One region of the Mesorhizobium sp. B2-3-11 genome, then DNA from elsewhere that is predicted to be linked to it. Evidence: predicted binding sites of a transcription regulator. Region 1 holds the regulator's gene; each other region holds the start of a gene.
What was found. Region 1 encodes PhoB, which activates phosphate uptake and scavenging genes when phosphate is short. Its sites were predicted from a motif close to TGTCATNNANCTGTCAT; they were not measured.
Positions count from the first base shown of each region.

Region 2: the regulator PhoB is predicted to act here: its motif matches at 4,977-4,993, upstream of FJ960_RS18335 (esterase-like activity of phytase family protein).
Region 3: the regulator PhoB is predicted to act here: its motif matches at 4,168-4,184, upstream of FJ960_RS17920 (PhoX family phosphatase).

Region 1 covers NZ_VFVS01000004.1:86,216-93,997, forward strand. Annotated here, with positions in the region: gene FJ960_RS07680 (ATP-binding cassette domain-containing protein) at 49-807, opposite strand; gene FJ960_RS07685 (sugar ABC transporter permease) at 862-2,214, opposite strand; gene xylF (D-xylose ABC transporter substrate-binding protein) at 2,356-3,396, opposite strand; gene FJ960_RS07695 (ROK family protein) at 3,668-4,915, shown strand; gene phoB (phosphate regulon transcriptional regulator PhoB) at 4,918-5,607, opposite strand; gene phoU (phosphate signaling complex protein PhoU) at 5,627-6,334, opposite strand; gene pstB (phosphate ABC transporter ATP-binding protein PstB) at 6,360-7,163, opposite strand; gene pstA (phosphate ABC transporter permease PstA) at 7,160-7,782, opposite strand, start outside.
Region 2 covers NZ_VFVS01000013.1:40,108-47,889, reverse strand. Annotated here, with positions in the region: gene FJ960_RS18355 (UvrD-helicase domain-containing protein) at 1-2,658, shown strand, start outside; gene FJ960_RS18350 (hypothetical protein) at 2,690-3,004, opposite strand; gene FJ960_RS18345 (trimethylamine methyltransferase family protein) at 3,129-4,682, opposite strand; partial or broken gene FJ960_RS30290 (glycine cleavage T C-terminal barrel domain-containing protein) at 4,697-4,873, opposite strand; gene FJ960_RS18335 (esterase-like activity of phytase family protein) at 5,107-6,576, shown strand; gene FJ960_RS18330 (L,D-transpeptidase) at 6,633-7,436, opposite strand; gene FJ960_RS18325 (MATE family efflux transporter) at 7,626-7,782, shown strand, end outside.
Region 3 covers NZ_VFVS01000012.1:133,606-141,387, forward strand. Annotated here, with positions in the region: gene FJ960_RS17895 (phosphatase PAP2 family protein) at 1-686, opposite strand, end outside; gene FJ960_RS17900 (hypothetical protein) at 695-1,036, opposite strand; gene FJ960_RS17905 (sensor histidine kinase) at 1,205-2,596, shown strand; gene FJ960_RS17910 (response regulator transcription factor) at 2,593-3,255, shown strand; gene FJ960_RS17915 (hypothetical protein) at 3,477-3,968, opposite strand; gene FJ960_RS17920 (PhoX family phosphatase) at 4,247-6,250, shown strand; gene FJ960_RS17925 (hypothetical protein) at 6,383-6,607, shown strand; gene FJ960_RS17930 (NAD(P)/FAD-dependent oxidoreductase) at 6,599-7,782, opposite strand, start outside.

The DNA of each region.
Region 1 (7,782 bases):
CATATCATGTGAACGGCAACGGCGCGTGCCCGAGCAGCCTGGCCGGCCTCAGGCGGCGATCTTCAGCGCACCCGGCCCCGGTATGGCACCTGGAGGACATTTACCCAGGATGATCATGCCCAGCACCTCGTCCTGGGTGACATCCGTGGTGCGTGCCGTGCCGACGACCTGACCGTTCTTCATCACGCAGACCCGGTCGGCAAGCTCGAACACGTCGTGGATGTCGTGGCTGATCAGGAAGATGCCGATGCCGTCGGACTTGAGCTGCCTGACCAGCTCGCCGACCTGTGCCGTTTCCTGGGGGCCGAGTGCCGCCGTCGGCTCGTCCATGATCAGGATGCGGGCGTTGAACAGGATGGCGCGTGCGATCGCCACTGACTGGCGCTGTCCGCCCGATAGTTTGATCACCGGTTCCTTGAAACGCTGGAAGCGAGGATTGAGCCGCCCCATCACCTTGCGCGCCTCGGCCTCCATGGCGACGTCGTCGAGCGTGCCCCAGGCGGTCATCAGCTCGCGGCCGAGGAACAGATTGGCGGCGGCATCGACATTGTCTGCCAACGCCAGCGTCTGGTAGATCGTCTCGATGCCGTATTTCTTGGCGTCGCGCGGGTTGGAGATCGCTGCCTCCTCGCCATTGACGAATATCTGGCCGGAGTCGCGCTTGTAGGCGCCGGACAGGATCTTGATCAGCGTCGACTTGCCGGCGCCGTTGTGGCCGAGCAGCGCCACGACCTCGCCGGGGAAAAGATCGATCGAGGCATCGTCGACGGCACGGATGCCGCCGAATGCGATCGAGATATTACGCATGTCGACCAGCGCGGTGGCTGCAGGAGCAGTCTTGTCAATCACGGTGATGCCTCCCTAAACGCGCTTGCGGTAAACGGTGTCGAGCCACACCGCGATGACCAGCACGGCGCCGACGACGATGCTCTGCAGAGGCGAATCGACGCCGAGCAGCACCATGCCCGACTGCAGCGACTGCATCAGCAACGCGCCGAGCATGGCGCCGATGATCGTTCCCGAGCCGCCGGCAAGCGACGTGCCGCCGATGACGGCCGCGGCAATGACGAGCAACTCATCCAATGTTCCAAGCACATTGGTGGCCGAGTTCTGCCGGGCCGACGAAATGGCGGCGGCGATCGTGGCCAGCACGCCCATGATCATGAACACCTTCATGGTGATCCAGCGCGTGTTGATGCCGGCGAGGTTGGCCGCTTCCGGATTGCCGCCGATGGCAAAGACATAACGGCCGAAACGGGTGCGTTTTGTGATGAAGGTCATGACCAGACCGACGGCGACGGCCATCAATACCGGTATGGCGATGCCGTGGGCGATGAATAGCCCGCCCTCCGGCACGGTGATGTTGTTGGCGGCCGCGTACCGGTTCACGATGCCGATCGGCCACGGATAGGAGTTGGCCAGCCACACCGCGCCCATGATGACGGCACAGGTGACGACGCCGAGCAGCGTCTCGGCCCAGATCGGCCGCAGCGGGAAGCGGAACCGCTTTCGTTGCACCCGCCCGTTGAACAGCGCAAACACGACGGCCAGGCAGGCGACGATGCCTACGACCCAGCTCCAGGTCGCACCGATCGATCCGGCCGGTCCGCCGCCCATCAGCTGGAAGGTGGCGTCGAGCGGTGCCACCGTCTGGCCGCTGGTGACCCACCAGGCGGCACCGCGCCAGACCAGCAGGCCGCCCAGCGTGACGATGAAGGCCGGCACTTCGAGATAGGCGATGACGAAGCCCTGGAAGGCGCCGATCAAAAGGCCGAGCGCCAGGCCGATGACCAGTGCCAGCACCCAAATCCATGGATTGCCGAGTTCAAGCCCCACGAACCGGACCAGGAAATGCACCTGGGCAAAGCCCATGACCATGCCGATCAGGCCCTCGGCGGAACCGACGGACAGGTCGATGTTGCGCATGACGATGACCAGCACCATGCCGCAGGCCATGATTGCGACCGCGGACGTCTGCACCGACAGATTCCACAGATTGCGCGGCGTCAGAAACGTGCGGCTGTCGAAATCGAACGGATTGACGCCAAGACGCAAGCTCGAAATCACATGCAGCGCGACCCAGATCAGCAGCAGGGCGCCGATCATGCCGAGCATACGGGTGTCGATCTCGGTCGCTTTCAGGAACCGGGCAACCGCGCCGAGTTCCGAGGCGCGCGCGGTATCGGCCTGCAGGTTGGACGTCGTGTCGGTCATGATTTCCTCCAACCGGCTGGCCGTCTGACACGGATGCCGAACCCAGCCTAGAAGCTATCCGCGTGATGCGGAAACACAAATCTTTTTGAGAAAACGCCGCGGCTTGGGGCCGCGGCGCCTTCATTCTTCAAGCGGTCAAACTCAGTTGCAGGCCGCGACGCTGCCGGCGGCGACGCCCGCGCAGACTTCGTCCTTCTTGATCCAGCCGGCGTCGATGACGAGGTTGAGATTGTCCTTGGTGATGGCGACCGGGGTCAGGAACAGCGACTTGACGGTGTTGCCGCCAGGCGTCGTGAAGTCCTTCGCGCCGGCGATGTCGGTCATCTTCTTGCCGTCGGCGAGCTGCGAGGCGATCTCGGCGGCGTTCTTGCCGAGTTCACGCGCATCCTTCCACACCGACACGGTCTGGGTGCCGAGCGCGATGCGGTTGAGCGCGGCGTGGTCGCCGTCCTGGCCAGAGACCGGCACGGTGCCGGCGAGCCCCTGCGCCGTCAGCGCCGCGACGACGCCGCCGGCGGTGCCGTCATTGGCCGCGACCACGGCGTCGACCTTATTGTCGTTGGCGGTGAGGAACTGCTCCATGTTCTTCTGGGCGTTGGCGGGCAGCCAGCCGTCCGTATAGGCTTCGCCGACATTCTTGATCTTGCCGCTGTCGATGGCTTCCTTCAGCACTTCCATCGAGCCCGAGAACAGGAAGTCGGCATTCGGGTCGGCACCCGAGCCCTTGATGAAGACGTAATTGCCTTCAGGCTTCACCTTGAACACCTCGCGAGCCTGCATGCGGCCGACTTCCTTGTTGTCGAAGGTCAGGTAGAAGACGTCCTTGTTCTCGATCAGGCGGTCATAGCCGACGACCGGAATGCCCTCGTCGAGCGCCTTCTGCACCGCTGGGCCGATGGCCGAAGCATCCTGCGCCAGGATGATCAGCGAATTGGCGCCCTGGGAAATCAGGCTTTCGACATCGGTCAGCTGCTTGCCGGGATTGGACTGCGCATCGGCGGAAATGTACTTGTCGCCCGCGGCCTCGATCGCTTTCTTCATGGCGGCCTCGTCGGTCTTCCAGCGCTCTTCCTGGAAATTCGACCACGAAACGCCGATGACCTTGTCCTTCGCCTGCGCCACCGACGCCAGCGTCAGCGACATGGCGACACCCGCCAGGATGGCGACTGTGAATCTCTTCATGGTATATCCTCCCTGCGCCGCGTATGGCGCGACCAAACTGGCCCGAAGGCCGGCACAAAGGCCCTATTTTTTCGAGCCTCGAAAAAATACTGATCCATCGTCGGAACACTGTCAACATCGATTCTGATGGATTTTGAGGTGCCGGGAGCCTTTTTTCGAGTCCCGCAATAAATAAATGACAGCTCCTGCCGCATCTGCCAGTATTCGGCCCATTGCCGGAGAGGTTCGAGGGGGTGTCAAGAACCGCGGCGACGGGGAGGATGTGGGAAGCATGTCGGTCGGAATCCGCCACGACGATCTGCGCCGGCGCAACCGCGCCATGGTGATTGCAGCCGTGCGTCAGGGTGGTCAGCCCTCGCGCACCGAGATCGCCGCCACCACCGGCCTCAGCCACTCGACCATATCGGCGATATCAGCCGACCTGATCGACGAGGGTATCCTGACCGAAGGCAAGCCGAACGAAGCCGGTTCACTGAAACGCGGCCGGCCGCAGGTTGGCCTTGGCCTCAACCCCGAGGCCGCGGCTGTGATGACCGTGGTGCTGTCGCTGAATTTCCTGTCCGTCGCCGTCATCGATTATTCCGGCCAGGTGGTCGCCGAGGAACAGCGACGGCTGGACACGCTGACCATGTCGCGCGAGGCGCTGATCGGCGAATGCACGGCAATAGTGCGGCGGCGCCTCGAGGACCCCGATCTCGACGTCCGCAGTATTGCCCGCATCGCGCTGGCGATCCAGGGCATCACCGACAGCGAGGCGCGTGCGATGCTGTGGTCGCCGATCACGCCGCAGACGAACATTCCCTTCGCCGACATACTTGAAGCCGAGTTCGGCATCCCCGCCACCATGGAGAACGACTGCAACATGATGGCGGTGGCGCTGCGCTGGCGCGACCCCGAACGCTACCGCGACGACTTCATCGCCATCCTGCTCTCGCACGGCATCGGCATGGGCCTGGTGCTGAAGGGCGAGCTGTTCACCGGCACGCATTCATCGGGAGGCGAGTTCGGCCACATGATCCATCGCCCGGGAGGCGCGCTCTGCCGCTGCGGACGGCGCGGCTGCGTCGAGGCCTATGCCGGCAACTACGCCATCTGGCGCAACGCCAGGCAGCTTGGCGAGGACGCCGAACCGGTCGCAGATGTCAGCGATGCGCAGATGCGGACACTCGCCGCGACGGCAAGGGAGAAAGACGGACCGGAGCGCGAAGCCTATCGCAAGGCCGGCGAGGCGCTGGGCTATGGGCTGGGCAGCCTGTTCGCGCTGATCGATCCCGCACCCGTCGCCATGGTCGGCGTCAGCGCCGCCGCCTTCGACCTGATCGAGCCGGCCTTGCGCGAGGCCATCGGCCAGACCGCCGGCGGCCAGCATTCGGAATCGATTTCCTTCGACACCGAGCCGAACGAGCTGCCGCTCATCCGCGAAGGTTGCGCTATGCGCGCATTGACCTTCGTGGACCAGGAGATTTTCGCGCCGGGCGTGCTGGCGAGGCCCGGCGTTCCGGGCAAGAATGTAGCCTGATTTCAGTCTTCGCGGATCGCGTAGCCGGCGCCGCGAATGGTGCGGATCACGTCCGGCATACGGCCGTTGTTGACCGCCTTGCGCAGCCGGCCGACATGCACGTCCACGGTGCGTTCATCGATATAGATCGTCTCGCCCCAGACATTGTCGAGCAGCTGGCTGCGCGAGAACACGCGGCCGGGATGACGCATCATGAATTCGAGCAGCCGGAACTCGGTCGGTCCGAGCCGGATCTCGCTCTTCTTGCGATAGACCCGGTGCGATTCCCGGTCGAGCACGATGTCGCCGACCTTGAGCACGCTGGACAGCACTTCCGGCTTGGCGCGGCGCAGCAGCGCCTTGACCCGGGCCATGAATTCCGGTGTCGAGAACGGCTTGACCAGATAGTCGTCGGCACCGGTCGAGAGGCCGCGCACGCGGTCGCTCTCCTCGCCGCGCGCCGTCAACATGATGATCGGCAGCCTCTCGGTCTCGGGCCGCATTCGCAGGCGCCGACAGAGTTCGATGCCGGAAACCGCCGGCACCATCCAGTCGAGCACCAGGAGGTCGGGCACGTTTTCCTGGAGGCGTATCTCGGCTTCGTCGCCGCGTGTCACCACCTCGACCTGGTAACCCTCGGATTCGAGATTGTAGCGGAGGAGCACACCGAGCGGCTCCTCGTCCTCCACCACCATGATGCGTGGCGCGATCATCGATCGATCATCCCTGCCGTCAAGCCGCCGGCACCGACATCGCCGTCTCGTCCTGCTTCGGACGGTTGGCGGGCAGTTGGGTACCGGTCAGCACATAATATGCATTCTCGGCAATGTTGGTCACGTGGTCGCCGATGCGTTCGAGATTTTTGGCGCAGAACAAAAGATGCGTGCAAGCCGTGATGTTGCGGGGATCCTCCATCATGTAGGTCAGGAGTTCGCGGAACACCGAAGTGTATTTGATGTCGATGCGTTCGTCGTCATTCCTGAGCTTGGCGAGGGCGGCGGCATCGCCTGCCGCGTATTCCTCGACTACCCCCTGCACCTGGATCAGCACCAGCTGCGCCATGGAATCTATCGAGTGCGACAGATCGCGCGGGGTGGCGGTAAGGCCGACGGAGCCGACGCGCTTTGCAATGTTCTTGGCAAGGTCGCCGATGCGTTCGAGATCGCCCGCCATGCGGATGGAGCCGACGACATGACGCAGATCGTCGGCCATCGGCTGGCGCTTGGCGATCAGGGTGATGGCGCGATCGTCGAGTTCGCGCTGGCGCGCGTCCATGATGGCGTCATCGGAGACGACGCGCTGTGCCAGCGCATTGTCGGAATTCAGCAGCGCCTTGGTGGCGCCGCCGACCATCGTGCCGGCAAGATCGCCCATGTCGCTGATCAGCTTGCTGATCTGTCCGAGATCCTCGTCGAAGGCTGCGACTGTGTGTTCGGCCATGATCCTGGTCCTCGTATGCGTGAGATCAGCCGAAGCGGCCGGTGATGTAGTCCTGCGTGCGCTTCTCGCGAGGCGACGTGAAGATCTTCTCGGTCTTGTCGAATTCGACCAGCTCGCCCAGATACATGAAAGCCGTCTGCTTCGAGACCCGCGCGGCCTGCTGCATGTTGTGGGTGACGATGACGATCGTGTAGTCGGCCTGCAACTCGTCGATCAATTCCTCGATCTTGGCGGTCGACAATGGGTCGAGCGCCGAGGCCGGCTCGTCGAGCAGGATGACCTCCGGCTTCACCGCCACGGTGCGGGCGATGCAAAGCCGCTGCTGCTGGCCGCCCGACAGGCTGAGTCCGCTGGCATTGAGCTTGTCCTTGACCTCGTTCCACAGCGCGGCGCGCTTCAGCGCCTGCTCGACACGGCCGTCCATCTCTGCCTTGCCGATCTTCTCATAGAGCCTGACGCCGAAGGCGATGTTCTCATAGATCGACATCGGGAACGGCGTCGGCTTCTGGAACACCATGCCGATCTTGGTGCGCAATAGGTTGAGATCCTGCGAGCGGTCGAGAACGTTCTGGCCGTCGAGCAGCACCTGACCCTCGGCGGTCTGCTTGGGGTAGAGTTCGTAGATGCGGTTGAAGACGCGCAGCAGCGTCGACTTTCCGCAACCCGACGGTCCAATGAAGGCCGTCACGCTGCGCTCGGGCAGCGACAGCGTGATGTCTTTCAGCGCCTTCGACTGGCCGTAGTAGAAATTGAGGTTCTTGACCTCGATCTTCGCCTTGGCGGCCGCCTCGGTGGCAATCGTCATGTCTGGAGACAACATCTGGCTCATTTGTCCTCTCTGCGTCCGGTCAGGCTGCGCGCGAAGATGCTGAGCGCGAGAACCGTCAATGTGATTATGAGTGCGCCGGTCCAGGCCAGTTGCTGCCATTCCTCGTAGGGGCTGAGAGCGAACTGGAAAATGGTGACCGGCAGGCTGGCCATCGGCGCGTTGAGGTTGCTCGACCAGAACTGGTTGTTCAGCGCCGTGAAAAGAAGCGGCGCCGTCTCGCCGGAAATGCGGGCGATGGCCAGCAATATGCCGGTGACGATGCCGGACATCGCCGCGCGGTAGGCCACCGAACGGATCACCACCCAGCGTGGCGCGCCAATCGCCGTGCCGGCCTCGCGCAAGGCGTTCGGCACAAGGTTGAGCATGTCCTCGGTGGTGCGCACCACGACGGGGATGACCAGGATGGCCAGCGCGACGGCGCCGGCGATGGCGGAGAAATGCCCCATCGGCCGCACCATCAATTCGTAGACGAACAGACCAATGATGATCGATGGCGCCGACAGCAGGATGTCGTTGATAAAGCGTACCACGGTGGTGAGTTTCGAAAAGCGGCCGTATTCGGCCATGTAGGTGCCGGCCAGCACGCCGATCGGCGTGCCGACGACGATGCCGATGATGG
Region 2 (7,782 bases), on a different contig from region 1:
CTTAACCCCGAGCAGCGGCTGGCGGTGGAGACCACCGAAGGGCCGGTTCTGGTGCTGGCCGGCGCCGGCACCGGCAAGACCCGCGTGCTGACCACCCGCATCGCCCACATCCTCGCCACCGGCAGGGCCTTTCCCTCGCAGATCCTGGCCGTGACCTTCACGAACAAGGCCGCGCGCGAGATGAAGCAGCGCATCGGCATCCTGATCGGCGAAGGCAATGTCGAGGGCATGCCGTGGCTCGGCACCTTCCACTCGATCGGCGTGAAGCTGCTGCGGCGCCATGCCGAGCTTGCCGGCCTGAGGTCCGACTTCACCATCCTCGACACCGACGACGTCGTGCGCTTGATCAAGCAGCTGATCCAGGCCGAGGGCCTGGACGACAAGCGCTGGCCCGCGAAACAATTCGCCCAGATGATCGACGGCTGGAAGAACAAGGGCCAGGGCCCGGCCGACATCGCCGAGGGCGATGCGCGCAGCTTCGCCAACGGCAAGGGCCGCGAGCTCTACAAGGCTTATCAGGAGCGGCTGCAGACACTGAACGCCTGCGATTTCGGCGACCTGCTCTGCCACCCGATTCGCATCTTCCGCGCCAATCCCGATGTGCTGAAGGACTATCACCGGCGGTTCAAATACATCCTCGTCGACGAATACCAAGACACCAACACCGCCCAATACATGTGGCTGCGCCTGCTGGCGCAAAGGCCCGAAGCGCCAAGGAGTGGTTCTCCGGGCGGTCGCGCTCCCACCGCGTCCAATTCGTCGGTCATCGACAGAACAGAAGCAGGGCGCTATAGGCCTCCAGCGCCTGAAGAAGACCCACTGGAGCATAGCCATGGATCGGCTGCTTCGGCCGAAGGCCGCAAGCCCGACCGGGCGTCCGAGCCGTTGCGAGGCCCCCGCGGAGGGCCCGCGCCGGCAGGCGCGGAACAGCCCGTGAGCGAAAACAAAGTAAACATCTGCTGTGTCGGCGATGACGACCAGTCGATCTATGGCTGGCGCGGTGCCGAGGTCGACAACATCCTGCGCTTCGACAAGGATTTTCCGGGCGCCACCATCATCCGGCTGGAGCGCAATTACCGCTCGACCGCGCACATACTGGGCGCCGCCTCCCACCTCATCGCCTACAATGAGGGCCGTTTCGGCAAGACGCTGTTCACCGATCGCAACGATCCCGAGGACGGCAAGGTCAACGTCCACGCCGCCTGGGATTCGGAGGAGGAAGCCCGCGCCATCGGCGAGACCATCGAGGCCTACCAGCGCCAGAAGCATAATTTGAACGACATGGCAATCCTGGTCCGCGCCTCGTTCCAGATGCGCGCCTTCGAGGACCGCTTCATCACGCTCGGCCTTAACTACCGCGTCATCGGCGGTCCGCGTTTTTACGAGCGCATGGAAATCCGCGACGCGCTGGCCTTCTTCCGGGTCGTCGCCAACAGCACCGACGACCTCGCCTTCGAGCGCATCGTCAATGTGCCCAAGCGCGGCTTGGGCGAAGCGACCATCCGCCAGATCCACGACACGGCGCGCGGCTTGCGCATCCCGATGCTGGAGGCGGCGGCTACACTCGCCGAAAGCGACGAGCTGAAGCCGAAACCGCGCGCCGCGCTGCGCGAGGTCGCGGCCAATTTCGAACGCTGGCAAAAGGCGCTGGAAACCACGCCGCACACCGAACTCGCCGAGACCATTCTCGAGGAGAGCGGCTACACCGACATGTGGAAGAACGACCGCTCGGCCGAAGCCCCCGGGCGGCTGGAGAACCTCAAGGAACTGATCCGTTCCATGGAGGAGTACGAGTCGCTTCGCTCCTTCCTCGAACATGTCGCGCTGGTCATGGATGCCGAGCAGAATGCCGGGCTCGATGCCGTTTCCATCATGACCCTGCACTCGGCCAAGGGCCTCGAATTCGAAACCGTCTTCCTGCCCGGCTGGGAGGAAGGCCTCTTTCCCCATCAGCGCGCACTCGACGAAGGCGGCCGCTCCGGGCTCGAGGAAGAGCGGCGGCTCGCCTATGTCGGGCTGACGCGGGCCAAGAAGAACCTGCATATCTGGTTCGTCTCCAACCGCCTCATCCACGGGCTCTGGCAATCGACCATCCCGTCGCGCTTTCTCGAGGAACTGCCGGAAGCCCATGTCGAGGTCGCCGAAGCCGGCAATTCCTATGGCGGCTACGGCAATCCCTATGGCGGCGGCTCGTTCGCGTCCGGCCGTGGCGGCGGCCAAGGGGCAGGAAGACAGAACCCGTATGGCGCCTCGCGCTTCGACAATATCGGCGCCAATTCGGGCGGCGGGGAAAAGTCCGGCGCCTTCTCCAACACCTATTCCACGCCGGGCTGGCAGCGCGCGCAGGCCAACCGCACCGAGGCGACCGACCGCAACTGGGGCACGCGCTCGGGCCATCAGGTCGAACGCATCGGCTATGGCGAAACAGACTCCGGCTACGGCGCCGGCCGCACCAGCGTCAAGGGCCGCACCATCGACGGTGAACTGGTCGCCAAATCCGTCTCCGACACGCCGTCCGCCTTCAGCGTCGGCGACCGCGTCTTCCACCAGAAATTCGGCAACGGCAATATTTCAGCCATCGAGGGCAACAAGCTGACCATCGACTTCGACAAGGCCGGCCAGAAACGCGTGCTGGACGGGTTTGTCCTGCCGGTGTGAGGCTGCCAGCCTCGAAGACTGACGTCCCGCCTCAATCCACCTTCTTCTCGCCCCGCTCCCCGGCCTTCACGATATCCCCCGTCGTAAACAGGATTTCCTTCAATTCCACGCGCCAATCCGTCTTCTGGCGCAGCAGGAATTCGAGGTCCATGCCGAAATGCTTGAACTCCTCGCTCTGCGCGTTCTTCATGATCGCCTTGGCCTGTGGGTTCTTCTCGACCGACATGCGCTGTTCGTACCAGCTGATCGCTTCCGCCTCCTCGATCAGCGAGGTGATCATGCGGGCAAAGGTCCGCACTTCCTGCGACAGTTCTTCCGGCGGTTCGTGATACTGGTCGAAACCCATGTCGTCCTCCCCTCAACGGCTCGCGGATGGAGCCAGGCGTTGGCCCGCACCCATGAATGCGTGGGACGCGCCGCGGGTTCCGGGACCACGGCCACAATTCGGGATGATGGATCCGCGAACTATCTCACGACACTGGCGCCGCGCCGCCCTCTTCCGTCCGCCGCGCGATGAACGCGTCCAGCACGCCTGACGTTGCGGCGGCCGCGGCCGGCGGCTCGAAATCGGCAAGGATGCGCTTCCAGATGCCGGTGGCGCGTTCGGTCGCGGTCTTCGAGCCGCTTTGCGTCCAGTTGCCGAAATTCGACCAGTCGGCCACCAGCGGCTCGTAGAAGGCGGTGCGGTAGCGTGCCATGGTGTGGCTGGCCGAGAAGAAATGGCCGCCCGGCTGCACTTCGGCGATGGCCTCGAAGCCGATTGCGTCGTCGTCGCCGGGCGTCGCGGTACAAAGTTCCGCGACCGTCTGCAGCGCTTCGATGTCGGTGACCAGCTTTTCCAGGGAAACACTCAAGCCCCCTTCCAGCCAGCCGGCCGCATGGATGCAGACGGTGGCGCCCGAAAGCACCGAGCCCCACAGCGCGAACTGTGTCTCGTGCGCGGCCTGCGCGTCCGAAATGTTGGCAGCGCTGCCGCCGCCCGAGCGCCAGGGCAGACCGGTGAAGCGCGCCAATTGGCCTGCACCCAGTGTGGCCTTGACGTGCTCCGGCGTGCCGAAGGCCGGTGCGCCCGATTTCATGTCGACATTGGAGGAGAAGGAACCGTAGACCACCGGCGCGCCCGGCCGCACGATCTGCGCCAGCGTCAGCCCGGCCAGCGCTTCGGCATGCTGCAGCGTCAAGGCGCCGGCCACCGTAATCGGCGCCATCGCACCGGCCAGGCAGAACGGCGTGATGATCAGGACCTGGCCCGCCTTGGCGAAGTCGATGATACCTTGCGCCATGGGAACATCGAGCTGGCGCGGCGAGTTGGTGTTGATGACGGTGTAGCAATGCGCGCCCGAGCGGAACTCGTCCTCGGACAGCCCGCGGGCCAGCCTGATCATCTCGAAACTGTCATCGACCTGCGGCGTGCCGCGCGCGAACACGAATGGGAACTTGTCGGACAGTGTCAGCTGCGCCCGATTGACGGAGTAATGGCGAAAACGATTGTCGATATCCTGCGGTTCGATGCACGGTCCCAGCATGTGCAAGACATCGAAATGCTGCACCAGCTTGATGAGCTCCTCGAAGGCGACCAGCGTTCCGGGGCGCCGGCCGCGGTCGAGATCGGTGATGTTGGGCGCGCCGGAGCCCGCCAGGAACGTCATCGAGCCCAGTTCGAGCGACAGATCACGAGCACGCGCGCCTGCATTGGCGTGGATCGATCGCGGCGCCGAGGCTAGGGCTGCCACCACCATGTCGCGGCCGATGCGCACCATGTCGGTGTCGGGATCGACCAGGGCGCCGGCGCGGGCGAGCACTTCGCGCGCCTCAGGCAGCAGCACCTTGATGCCCAGTTCTTCCAGCACGCGCAGCGCCGTGTCGTGGATCGACGCCACCTGGTCGTCGGAAAAGATCGGCTGTGGCAGGAATGGATTCTTCAGCGAGCGGTAATTGGGCTTGCGGCTTGATTCGCTGCCGGCCTCGCCCGTGCGTCCGCGCCGGCGTTCGCGCCTGCTGTCTCGTGCCGCGTCATCGATCATCGCGAATTCCCTCCTCATTGCCGCATCGCCTTGCCCTGGGGATCATAGGGCGAGCCCGCGATGACCCGCGCAGGCCGTTCGACGCCGACAATGTGCACGCAAAGCTGCGTCCCCTCCCCGGCGAAATCGTCGTCCACCAACGCCAGCGCGACGCTCTTGATCGTGTAGCCAAATCCGCCCGAGGTGACGAAGCGCGCGGCGGCCTCAAGGCTTCCCTTCCGGTCAGTTCGAAGCCGGCATCCTATATGTACTAGACATAAGTGTCCAATACGTTGGCGGACCGGCATCGCGCACTGTCACGCAAGCATCATGTTCACGCCTTAGATCGCTTTTGGGGAGGCTCGCGCGGCATCGTCGATGCGGCACCTCTTTCCGTTTTTGTCCTTCGGCCGCTCCGGCATGCTCGTCACAAAGAGGATTGTCCATGAAACACCCGCACCGAACCGCCTCGCTCGGCGTCGCGCTGGCCTTGTTCACCGCCCTGACACCGGCGCTTGCCGACGGCGTGGCCTACATCAACAAGGGCCTGGTCGGCGTCGGCCGCATGCCGGCTGCTCAGCGCGACAAGTTCGGCGAGACCTTCGGCTCGGGCTCCGGCATGGCAATCGACACTACAGGCTGGACGCAAGATGCCGGCACCTACAAGGGATCGCTCTGGCTCCTGCCCGACCGTGGCTACAATGTCGCTGGCACCACCGACTACCGGCCGCGCCTCAACACCATCGGCATCGAGTTCACGCCTGTCGCACCGGGTGCGGCTCCCGCCGCCGGCCAGGAGCAGACGGGCGTCAAGGCGACGCTTGCCGACACCATGCTTCTGACCGACGACAAGGGCGCCGATGCCACCGGCCTCGATCCGCTGTCGGATGTACGCCCTGCCGCCGGCGACATGCCGATGCTGCCCGTCGCCACCAACGGCAAGCTCGCTCTCGACAATGAGGCCATCGTGCGGCTGCCCGACGGTTCGATGTTCATCTCCGACGAGTACGGCCCCAACATCTACAGGTTCTCCGCGCAAGGCCGCCTGATGTCGGCGACCCAGCCGCCGGCAGCCCTCGTGCCGATGCGCAAGGGAACGCCGAACTTCTCCTCCGACAATCCCGGTCCGGGTGCCGCCGACCCTGATCCGAAGGATCCCGAAACCGGGCGCCAGAACAACCAGGGCCTCGAAGGCATGGCGATGACGCCGGACGGCAAGTTCCTGATCGCCGTGCTACAGTCGGCGCCGAGGCAGGACGGCGGCGATTCACCCTCGACGCGCCAGAACACCCGGGCGTTGGTTTACGATGCCTCCGACCTCGCCCATCTGAAGCTCGCGCATGAATACGTCGTGCCGCTGCCGATGTTCAAGGATGCCAAAGGCAAGACCAAGGTCGCCGCGCAGAGCGAGATCGTGGCGCTTTCGGACACATCCTTCCTGATGCTGGCGCGCGACAGCGGCAACGGCCAGGGCCTGAAGAAGGGTGACGCGTCGCTCTACCGTCAGATCAACATCGTCGACGTGTCCGGCGCGACCGACATCGCGGGCAGCGCCTTCGACGCGGCCGACAAGCCGGTAGCGCCCAAGGGCGTGCTCGATCCCTCGGTGACGCCGGCCAAGCTGACGCCGTTCATCGATATCAATGACGCCGCCGAGCTTGGCCGCTTCGGCCTGCATAATGGTGGGGCGAAGGACCACAACGAGCTTTCGGAGAAGTGGGAAGCGATGTCGGTCGCCAGCGTCCTCGATCCGAAGCTGCCCGACGACTATTTCCTGTTCGTCGGCAACGACAACGACTTCCTCGCCCAGGACGGCTTCCAGGTCGGCGCGCCCTACAAGGCCGATGACGGCGCCGATGTCGACACCATGTTCCTGGTCTATCAGGTCACGCTGCCAGGTCTCGGCAAGAAGTAACGATCGCCGCACAAGCGGGCGCGCCTGGCGCGTCCGCCTGTGCAGGTCGTGAAGGCTTACTTCAAGAACTCGGCGTCCTTCGGCACGCCCGCATCGATTGGCTCGGCCGTCCTGCTTGACACGGCCATGATCTTGCCGGCAGCCGACAGGTTGGGCCGCACGAAGACCTGGGCGGGGCCGTTGACGCGGCTGTAGAGGTCGATGATGTCCTGATTCATGAAGCGCACGCAGCCGGACGATGCGTTCTTGCCGATGGAATCCCATTCCGGCGTGCCGTGCAGCCGGTACATCGTGTCCTTGCCGTCGCGGAAAAGATAGAGCGCGCGGGCGCCCAGCGGGCTCTGCGGTCCGGGCGGCATGCCGTTCTTGTATTTCGCCAGTTCCGGCCGGCGCTGGATCATTTCGGGCGGCGGCGTCCACACCGGCCACTTCTTGTGTGCCTGGACCACGGCGCTGCCGGTCCATCCGAAACCGGCCTTGCCGAGGCTGACGCCGTAGCGGATGGCCTTTCCGCCGTCGCGCACCAGATAGAGGAAATGCTCGGAAACATCGACGACGATCGTGCCAGGCTTCTCTCCGGTCGGATCGGCCACGATCTGGCGCACGAACTTCGGATCGAGCTTGGCAACCGGGATGGCCGGCAGTTGATAACCCTCGTCGGTGCGCGCCGCATACATGGTTGCGGTATCGCCGACAGCCGGCTCGCTTGGCGCAGCCGACGGCGGGACCGGCGCCACTGCCGGCGGCGCCACATCGGTCGTGGTGCACGCCGAGAGAACGACGGAAGCGCAGCCCAAAGCGGACGCGCCAACAAACGCGCGCCGGCTCAGGCGCTCAGCAACAAGCGGAATATCGGACATGAACCCCCTGGTGAGAAACGCGGCCCAACGCGCCTGGGATCAATATCCCATTCCGCAAGCTTTGAGAACAGGATGGATCATGGCGTGAACACCGTGGACCGTTCGCGCCCCCGCATCGACCTGTCGGGTTGAATCTGCAATCATCGCGCACCGGACTCGAGATAGGCTTTGTCGGCCATGAACGAAAAAATGCCCGCGCGTCGGCGCACCGGCGACCTGACCAGCGGCCCGATCCCACGCACGCTGCTGCTCTTCGCCTTGCCGGTGCTCGGCTCCAACGTGCTGCAATCGCTGAACGGCTCGGTCAATGCCGTCTGGGTTGGCCGCTTCCTCGGCGAATCGGCGC
Region 3 (7,782 bases), on a different contig from region 1:
ACCGCCTGGCGCCGTTGCAGAAGCCTCGCCACCAACCAGCATAGCATCGCCCAGGCGAAGCCGGCGCACCAGCCCGCCAGCACGTCCGACGGCCAGTGGACGCCGAGATAGATACGGCTGACGCCGACCAGCACCGTCGTCAGAACCGCCAGGAACAAGATATAGACCTTTGTCGTCCGGCCCGGCAGGAAGCGCGCCGCGAGCGAACCGAGCGTGAGATAGGTCACCGCCGACAGCATGGCATGGCCGCTCGGGAAGGAAAGCGAGGTCTCGTTGACCAGATGCGAAACCAGTTCCGGGCGTGGCCGGTCGACGCCGACTTTCAGCAGGCTCGACAGCACTTGGCCGCCCGCTACCGCAACGAAGATGAGAAGCGCCGTCGCCGGGCGGCGGATCAACAGCAGATAGATGATCATCGCCGTGGTGATCAGCACCAGCACGCTGGTACTGCCAAGGCTGGTGATGTCGCGCATCGCCCCTTCCAGCCATGGCGAGCCGATGGGAACGCCGGGCTGGCCCGGCTGGCGGAAGGCAAGCAGGATTTCGGTATCGAAGGCGTGCGGCGTGGTGGCCCGTGCCACCTCCATCAATTCCTCGAACGCCCACAGCCCACCGGCGATGACCAGGCCGGCCAGCAGCACCGGGAATTCGACCCGGTTGAGCATAGCTTTCGCAGCGTTCTTCATCGGCACCGTTACAACCGCCCTTGCAGATAGGGTCCAAGGGTGATCAGCGCCACGGCGGCGATCGCCAGCGCGATGCCGGCGGCCTGCAGCGCGTTGACGCGCTCGCCGAAGAACACCAGCGCCACGACGTTGACCGAGACCAGCTGGATCACCGCCGAGAGGCTGAAAGACACCGACATGCCGAACTCGCGGATCAGCCGCAGCATGATCAGATTGCCCAGCGAATAGAGCGCGAGCGTCAGCAGGATCTTGCCCAGGCTCGGTGCCAGGCCCCATTGCTTGGCGGCGGTCGCCGCCAGCAGGAAGATCACCGTCGAAAGGCCAAGCTGCAGCAGTCCCGAAAAACTCAACGTCCGTCCCCCTCGAAGCGGCTTTCGCCTGATGTCGCGGACCATGTTTCCGAAGCGCGTCGGGACGTCAAGCGACGTCGTTTCCAACGAAGGTCTTGGCAACGGCGAGACTGAAGCTCAATGTGCTGGAATCGCCCGGCATGTCGATAGAAGGGCGGTCAGGGGACCATGATTCGTATTCTTCAGAACTTGGCGCGGCGCTGGAGCGAGCTTTCCCTTGCCCTGCAATTCGTCGTTGCCGGCGGCTTTGGGCTTCTGGTCGTCATGCTGGTCGTAGGGACCTGGGTGACGACGCAGATCCGGGACGGCATCACTCGCAATTCGGCTGCCACGACGGCCCTTTATGTCGACAGCGTGATTGCGCCGCTACTGCCCGACCTGCGCAAGAGCGAGGAGCTTAGCGCATCCGTCAAACAGGCGCTCGACGAGACGCTCGGCCAGGGCGCTCTCGGCAAACGCCTGGCATCGTTCAGGCTCTGGCGTCGCGACGGCACGGTGCTCTACGCGAAGGACGCGGATTTGATCGGCCGCCGCTTCGACCTGAACAAAAATCTGCGTTCCGCCTTCCAGGGCAGTGTCGTTGCCCAGTTCGATACGTTCGACGAGAACGAAGAGAAGGAGCGGGCCGCGGGCGTGCCGTTGCTCGAGATCTACAATCCCGTGCGCGAACCCTGGTCCGGCGACGTGGTCGCCGTCACCGAATTCTACGAGATCGCCAGCGATTTCAAAGCCACCCTGGCTTCCGCCCTGCTGTCGAGCTGGCTGGTGGTGGCCGGCACCACCTTGACGGCATTCCTGCTTCTGTCGAGCATCGTCCTGCGCGCCAGCCGCACCATCGACGACCAGCGCGGGGCGCTGCGCCGCCAGGTGTCGGAGCTGCAAGGGCTGGTGACGCAGAACAGCGCCTTGCGGCAACGCGTGCAGCGGGCGTCCCGCCGCGCCACCGCACTCAACGAAAGATACCTGCGCCGGATCGGCGCCGACCTGCATGACGGCCCGGCCCAGCTCGTGGCCCTGGCGGCGCTGCGCATGGACAGTCCGGTGTTCACCGGCGACGGCCATGGCAGCGAAGGCCGCTCGACCGAGGTCGCCATGATCCGCAAGACGCTGGAGGACGCGATGCGCGAAATACGCGGCATCTGCACAGGCCTGGTGCTGCCGCAGATAGAAACGGCCGCGGCCGCGGACGTGTTGCGGCTGGCCGTCGAGGAACATGAGCACCGGACGGGCACGTCGGTGAGGCTCACCCTGCCCGGACATTTGCCCGAACCCGGCGCTTCTGAGAAGATCAGCATCTATCGCTTCGTGCAGGAGGGGCTGAACAATGCCTACCGCCACGGGCGGGGCAAGGATCAGGCGGTGCATGCAGGAATGAAAAACGGCAGGCTTTTCGTTGAGGTGTCGGATGGCGGGCCGGGCTTCGATCCGGCGCGGGCCGAGGGGTTGGGGCTGGCCGGCCTCAGGGAGCGCGTTGAAAGCATCGGCGGACAGTTCGAAACCCTGACCGGGCCGAAAGGCACAAAGCTGGTGATCCGTCTTTCAGTCGAGGAGCAAGCATAATGGACGCCATTCGCATCGCCATTGTCGACGACCATCCGCTGTTCCGCGAAGGCGTGACCCGCAGCCTGTCGGAGATCGGAGGCTTCGAGATAGCCGGAGAAGGTGCGACCGCGCAGGACGCGGAACGCATCGTCTCGACCATGCAGCCCGACATATTGCTGCTCGATATTTCGATGCCGGGCGGCGGCCTGGCCGCGGTTGCAAGCATCCTTGCCGACCATCCCGCCCAGAAGATCGTCCTATTGACCGTTTCAGAGGCCAATGGCGATGTCACCAAGGCCCTGAATGCTGGCGTGCGCGGCTATGTCCTCAAAGGCGTTGGGTCGCGCTCGCTTGCCGATATCCTGCGCAACGTGGCGGCCGGCGAAAGCTATCTTTCGCCGATGTTGTCGGCCCGGCTGCTTTCCGATGTGCAGTCCCTGCAGCCTGCCAACGGCGTGGCGGACCGGCTGCGGCAACTCACCGGCCGGCAGACCGAAATCCTGCGGCTGGTGGCGGAGGGACTGAGCAACAAGGAAGTTGCCTTGCGCCTGGAACTGCAGGAGAAGACCGTGAAGCACCACATGACGGGGGTGCTGTCGAAACTCAGCGTGCGAAACCGCACGGAAGCAGCCCTCATGATGCGCGAGTTTCGCGACCGCGAGACGGACCGCTCATAGAGCGGTTCGGCGTCTGCGTAATTCCGCCAGGAGAAAGCGCTGCGCGCTTTTCGCGGGAAAACCGTTTTTTCCTGGAATAAGCCCTCGGGGCATTTGGAACGCCACGCAAAGGAGGTCACCTCCGCCGGGGGGCGGCGGAGGTGACGTGTGAAACTGGTCGTTGCCTGTTGACCAGCTTCACAAGGCCGAAATTCATAAGGCCGAATTCACAGGGCCGAAATTCACAGCGCCTTGAGACGGCTGACATCGGCCGGTGTGGCCGGGCGGTCGATGATGGTGCGGCCGAGCGCATCCTTCATCCTGAAACGGCCGTTCTCGATGTTTTCCGTCATACCGTCCGGGTGCTGAACTGTAATCTTGTTGCCGTCCACGTCGACCTCGTCGCCGGTGGTGGCGTTGACATGGCTGCTCTTGTCGCTGCTCTTGTCGCGCTGGCCCTTGCCATTTCCGTTGTTCCCGCCGCCGCTATTCCCGTTACTGTTCCCGCTATTCCCACTATTCCCGCTGCCACCACCGTTGCCACCATTGCCGCCGTTGCCGCCGTTGCCGCCACCATTGCCACCGTCTCCGCCACCCTTGGCATGTGCGGTCGCGGCATCGATTCCAGGCACGAATCCATGGAAGGCAATTCCATAGGGAGCGACGGTCAGCGCCAGAAGCGCCGCCGATCTCAGAGCCAGGCGACAACAACGGGCCGTAATCGATCCGTGCATACTGATCTCCGTCGATTGAGCCGGCGCGCTCACCCCAACGTTGCAGTGCAACCAACATCGCCGAAAGACGTGGTGACCGAAAGCAGCCTCCGACCGTTGCGTTCGTCCCCCAGGACCTTTGCAGGCGCAAGATTGGACTAAAGTCCCAAGGCCCCGGCGTGAAAACCGGTATCGTGAGGGAGCGGCAGCGCGCATACGATGTCACGAAAATGTGATCGGTCGACTGTAAGGCGGTCGAACAGGCAACAAAATCCAGCCAAATCCAGCCAGAGGCTCCCATGACCGAACATCGCTCCACTGATGCCCGATTCCGCACCAGCCTGCTCGAGGAAAACGAAGGCCCAGCCAACAATCCCAGCGAAAACCGCACGATGGGCGAGATTATCGCCGCGCGGTTCTCGCGCCGTGGCTTCCTCAAGGGCTCGCTTGCCGTCTCGGCGATCGCCGCCACCGTCAGCCCGCTGGCGATGATCGCCGCCGACGATGCTCGCGCCGCGGAAGGCTCGGCCTTCACATTCGACGAGCTGGAGGCCGGTATCGACGACAAGCACCATGTCGCGCCGGGCTACGACGCCGACGTGTTGTTGCGCTGGGGCGATCCGCTGTTTGCCGATTCGCCGGAATTCGACCCGACCAGGCAGTCGGCGCAAGCCCAGGCCAGGCAGTTCGGCTATAACAACGACTATGTCGGCTATGTCGCGATCGACGGCTCGGCGGAACACGGCCTGCTGGTCGTGAACCACGAATACACCAACCCGCATCTGATGTTCCCGGGCATCGTCAAGATCGTCGAGAAGGACGGCAAGAAGTCGGCCGAGGTGGCGCCGCTCTCGAAGGAGCAGGTCGATGTCGAGATGGCCGCCCATGGCGGCACCATCGTCGAGATCCGCAAGGACGGCGGCAAATGGCAGGTGGTGCGTGACGGCAAGCTCAACCGCCGCATCACCTCCAACACCGAGATGGCGCTGTCCGGCCCGGTCGCCGGCCATGACCGCGTCAAGACCAATGCCGATCCGTCCGGAACGAAAGTCTTCGGCACGATCAACAACTGCGCCGGCGGCGTCACGCCCTGGGGCACCTATGTTATGGCCGAGGAGAACATCCACGGCTATTTCTCCGGCGAGCTGCCGGAGGGCCACAAGGAAGCCGCCAACTACAAGCGCCTCGGCATACCGGAAGGCGCCTATGAATGGGGCGCGCATTATGACCGCTTCAACCTCGCCAAGGAGCCGAACGAGCCCAACCGCTTCGGCTGGATCGTCGAGGTCGATGTCAACGACCCGAATTCGGTACCGCGCAAGCGTACTGCCATGGGCCGTTTCAAGCATGAGGGTGCAGAATCGATCGTCGCCAAGGACGGCCGCGTCGTCTTCTATCTCGGCGACGACGAGCGCTTCGACTATGTCTACAAGTTCGTCACCAAGGGCATGTTCAACGCCGGCGACCGCGCGGCCAACAAGGACCTGCTCGACGACGGCACGCTGCATGTCGCCAAATTCGCCGAGGACGGCTCGGTCGAATGGATGCCGATCGTGTTCGGGCAGGGACCGCTGACGGCGGAAAACGGTTTTGCCGGCCAGGCCGACGTGCTGATCGAGACGCGTCGCGCCGCCGACCTGCTTGGCGCCACCAAGATGGACCGGCCGGAAGACATCCAGCCCAATGCCGGCAACGGCAAGGTCTATGTCATGCTGACCAACAATTCCAAGCGCAAGGCCGATCAGGTCGACGCCGCCAACCCGCGCGCCGGGAATGCCTTCGGCCACATCATCGAGATCGTCGAGGACGGCGGCGATTTCGCCGCCACGAAGGGCAAGTGGGAAGTGCTGCTGAAATGCGGCGATCCGGCGGTGGCCGATGTCGGCGCCACCTTCTCCACCGCGACGACGGCCCATGGCTGGTTCGGCATGCCCGACAATTGCGCGATCGATTCGGCCGGGCGCCTGTGGGTCGCCACCGACGGCCAGGGCCCGAAGGCCACCGGCCGCACCGACGGCCTGTGGGCGGTGGACACGGAAGGATCGGCGCGGGCGACCTCGAAACTGTTCTTCCGGGTGCCGATCGGCGCCGAAATGTGCGGCCCGCTGTTCGCGCCGGACGACCAGACCGCTTTCGTCGCCGTCCAGCATCCGGGTGACGGCGGCGAGGACTGGGATGCGTTCGGCCGGCCCTCCTACTACGAGGACCCGTCGACCCGCTGGCCCGATTTCAAGCCGGACATGCCGGTGCGGCCGGCGGTCGTGGCGATCACCAAACAGGGCGGCGGCAAGATCGCCATCTGACGTCGGGCGAGACAAACGAGAGAGGCTCCGGGCATCCGAAGTCCCTCTTTTTGTGTGGCATTGTATTCAAGCCTCGGAAAAGATTGGCAATTTACACGTGGCGCCCTAGATCGCGACCAGGAGATCACCGCCATGCCCAAGTCGATCTACGACCGTGGCCTGCTCAAACCTGACGAAGTGGCCACCTTGCAACGTGTCTTCGATGAGGCCTGCCGCCGACGCGAAGCGCATCCCGAATCCGCCAAGGCGCGTGAATTGGCTCTCACCTTGCTCGCCCTCTACAATGCCGGCATGGTCGACGAGGAGATGCTGACCGAGGCTGTCGGTTTCCGGCGGCTGGAGCCGAAATCAGCGTGAGGTGCCCGGCTGACCGGGACCGGCGATCCGCCCGGCTATCGCCCTGGCCAATATGGCGGCATTGGCGAAGCAGCCGCGGATGCTCGGCCGCATGCCGGTGAACCACAGGCCGGGCCATTTCGGGTCGGCCTGGCCGCCGTTGAAGAGCGGAACGCCCTTTTCGTCGAGCACGCCGAGATCGCCGACCATGCGCTCCAGCCCGGTACGGTAGCCCGTCGCGGCTATGACGATGTCGGGAGCAACCATGCTGCCATTGGCCAGGATGACGCCATCGCGGGTGAACTCCCGTATCGCCGGCACGACCACGATCCTGCCCGATTTGATGGCATCGACGGCGCCGTCGTCCGCGGCGATCGCGGTATAGTCCGAAGTCAGGCGGCTGGCGCCGCCGGCGGGTGCCGGCGGCATGCCGAATTTGGTGAGATCGCCGAAAACCAGGCGCTGCGTCACCGCCATAACCGCATCGGCGACGCGCAGCGGCAAGCAAGCCATGAGCGGCGAGAGGCGGTGTACGGCGATCTTGCCGACGCGCTTGGGCAAAAGGGCGGGACCGTTGCGAGCCGACAGCCAGACAGCGGCGGTGTCGACGCCCGCCAGGTGATTGAGGGCGTCGAAGCCCGAATTGCCGGCGCCGACAACCAGGACCTTCTTGCCTGCATAGGCCCGGGCGTCGCCAAAATCCGCCGAATGGATGATGCGGCCCGCGAACGCCCGCATGCCCTTCCATTGCGGCGTGTAGGGCTCCCTGTCGCGGCCGGTGGCGACAACGACGTGACGCGCCAGGCGCGAGCCGGCGCTGGTGCGCACGATCCAGTGGTCGCCCGCGAACATGATGGCCTCGGCGGAAACGCCAAACTCGACCGGCAAACGGTTCGCCTCATGGAAATCGTTCATATGGCGGATGACGACATCCCGGTGCGGAAAGGCGGGGGTCCCCTTGGGATAGGCAAGGCCGGGCAGCGCCGAGAGATCGCGGTGGGTGTTGAGGTGCAACTGCTCGTGGCGCCGGCGCCAGGGCTCGGCGAGCCGGCTTTCCTTCTCGAGGACCGCCGTCGCCACGCCGGCCTTCATCAAAGCCCGCGCGACAGCCAGCCCGGCGACGCCGGCGCCAATGACGATCGCCGGCTCGATCGCTGCCATCTGCTCCATCATCGTCCCGGGTGTCGTATCAGCCA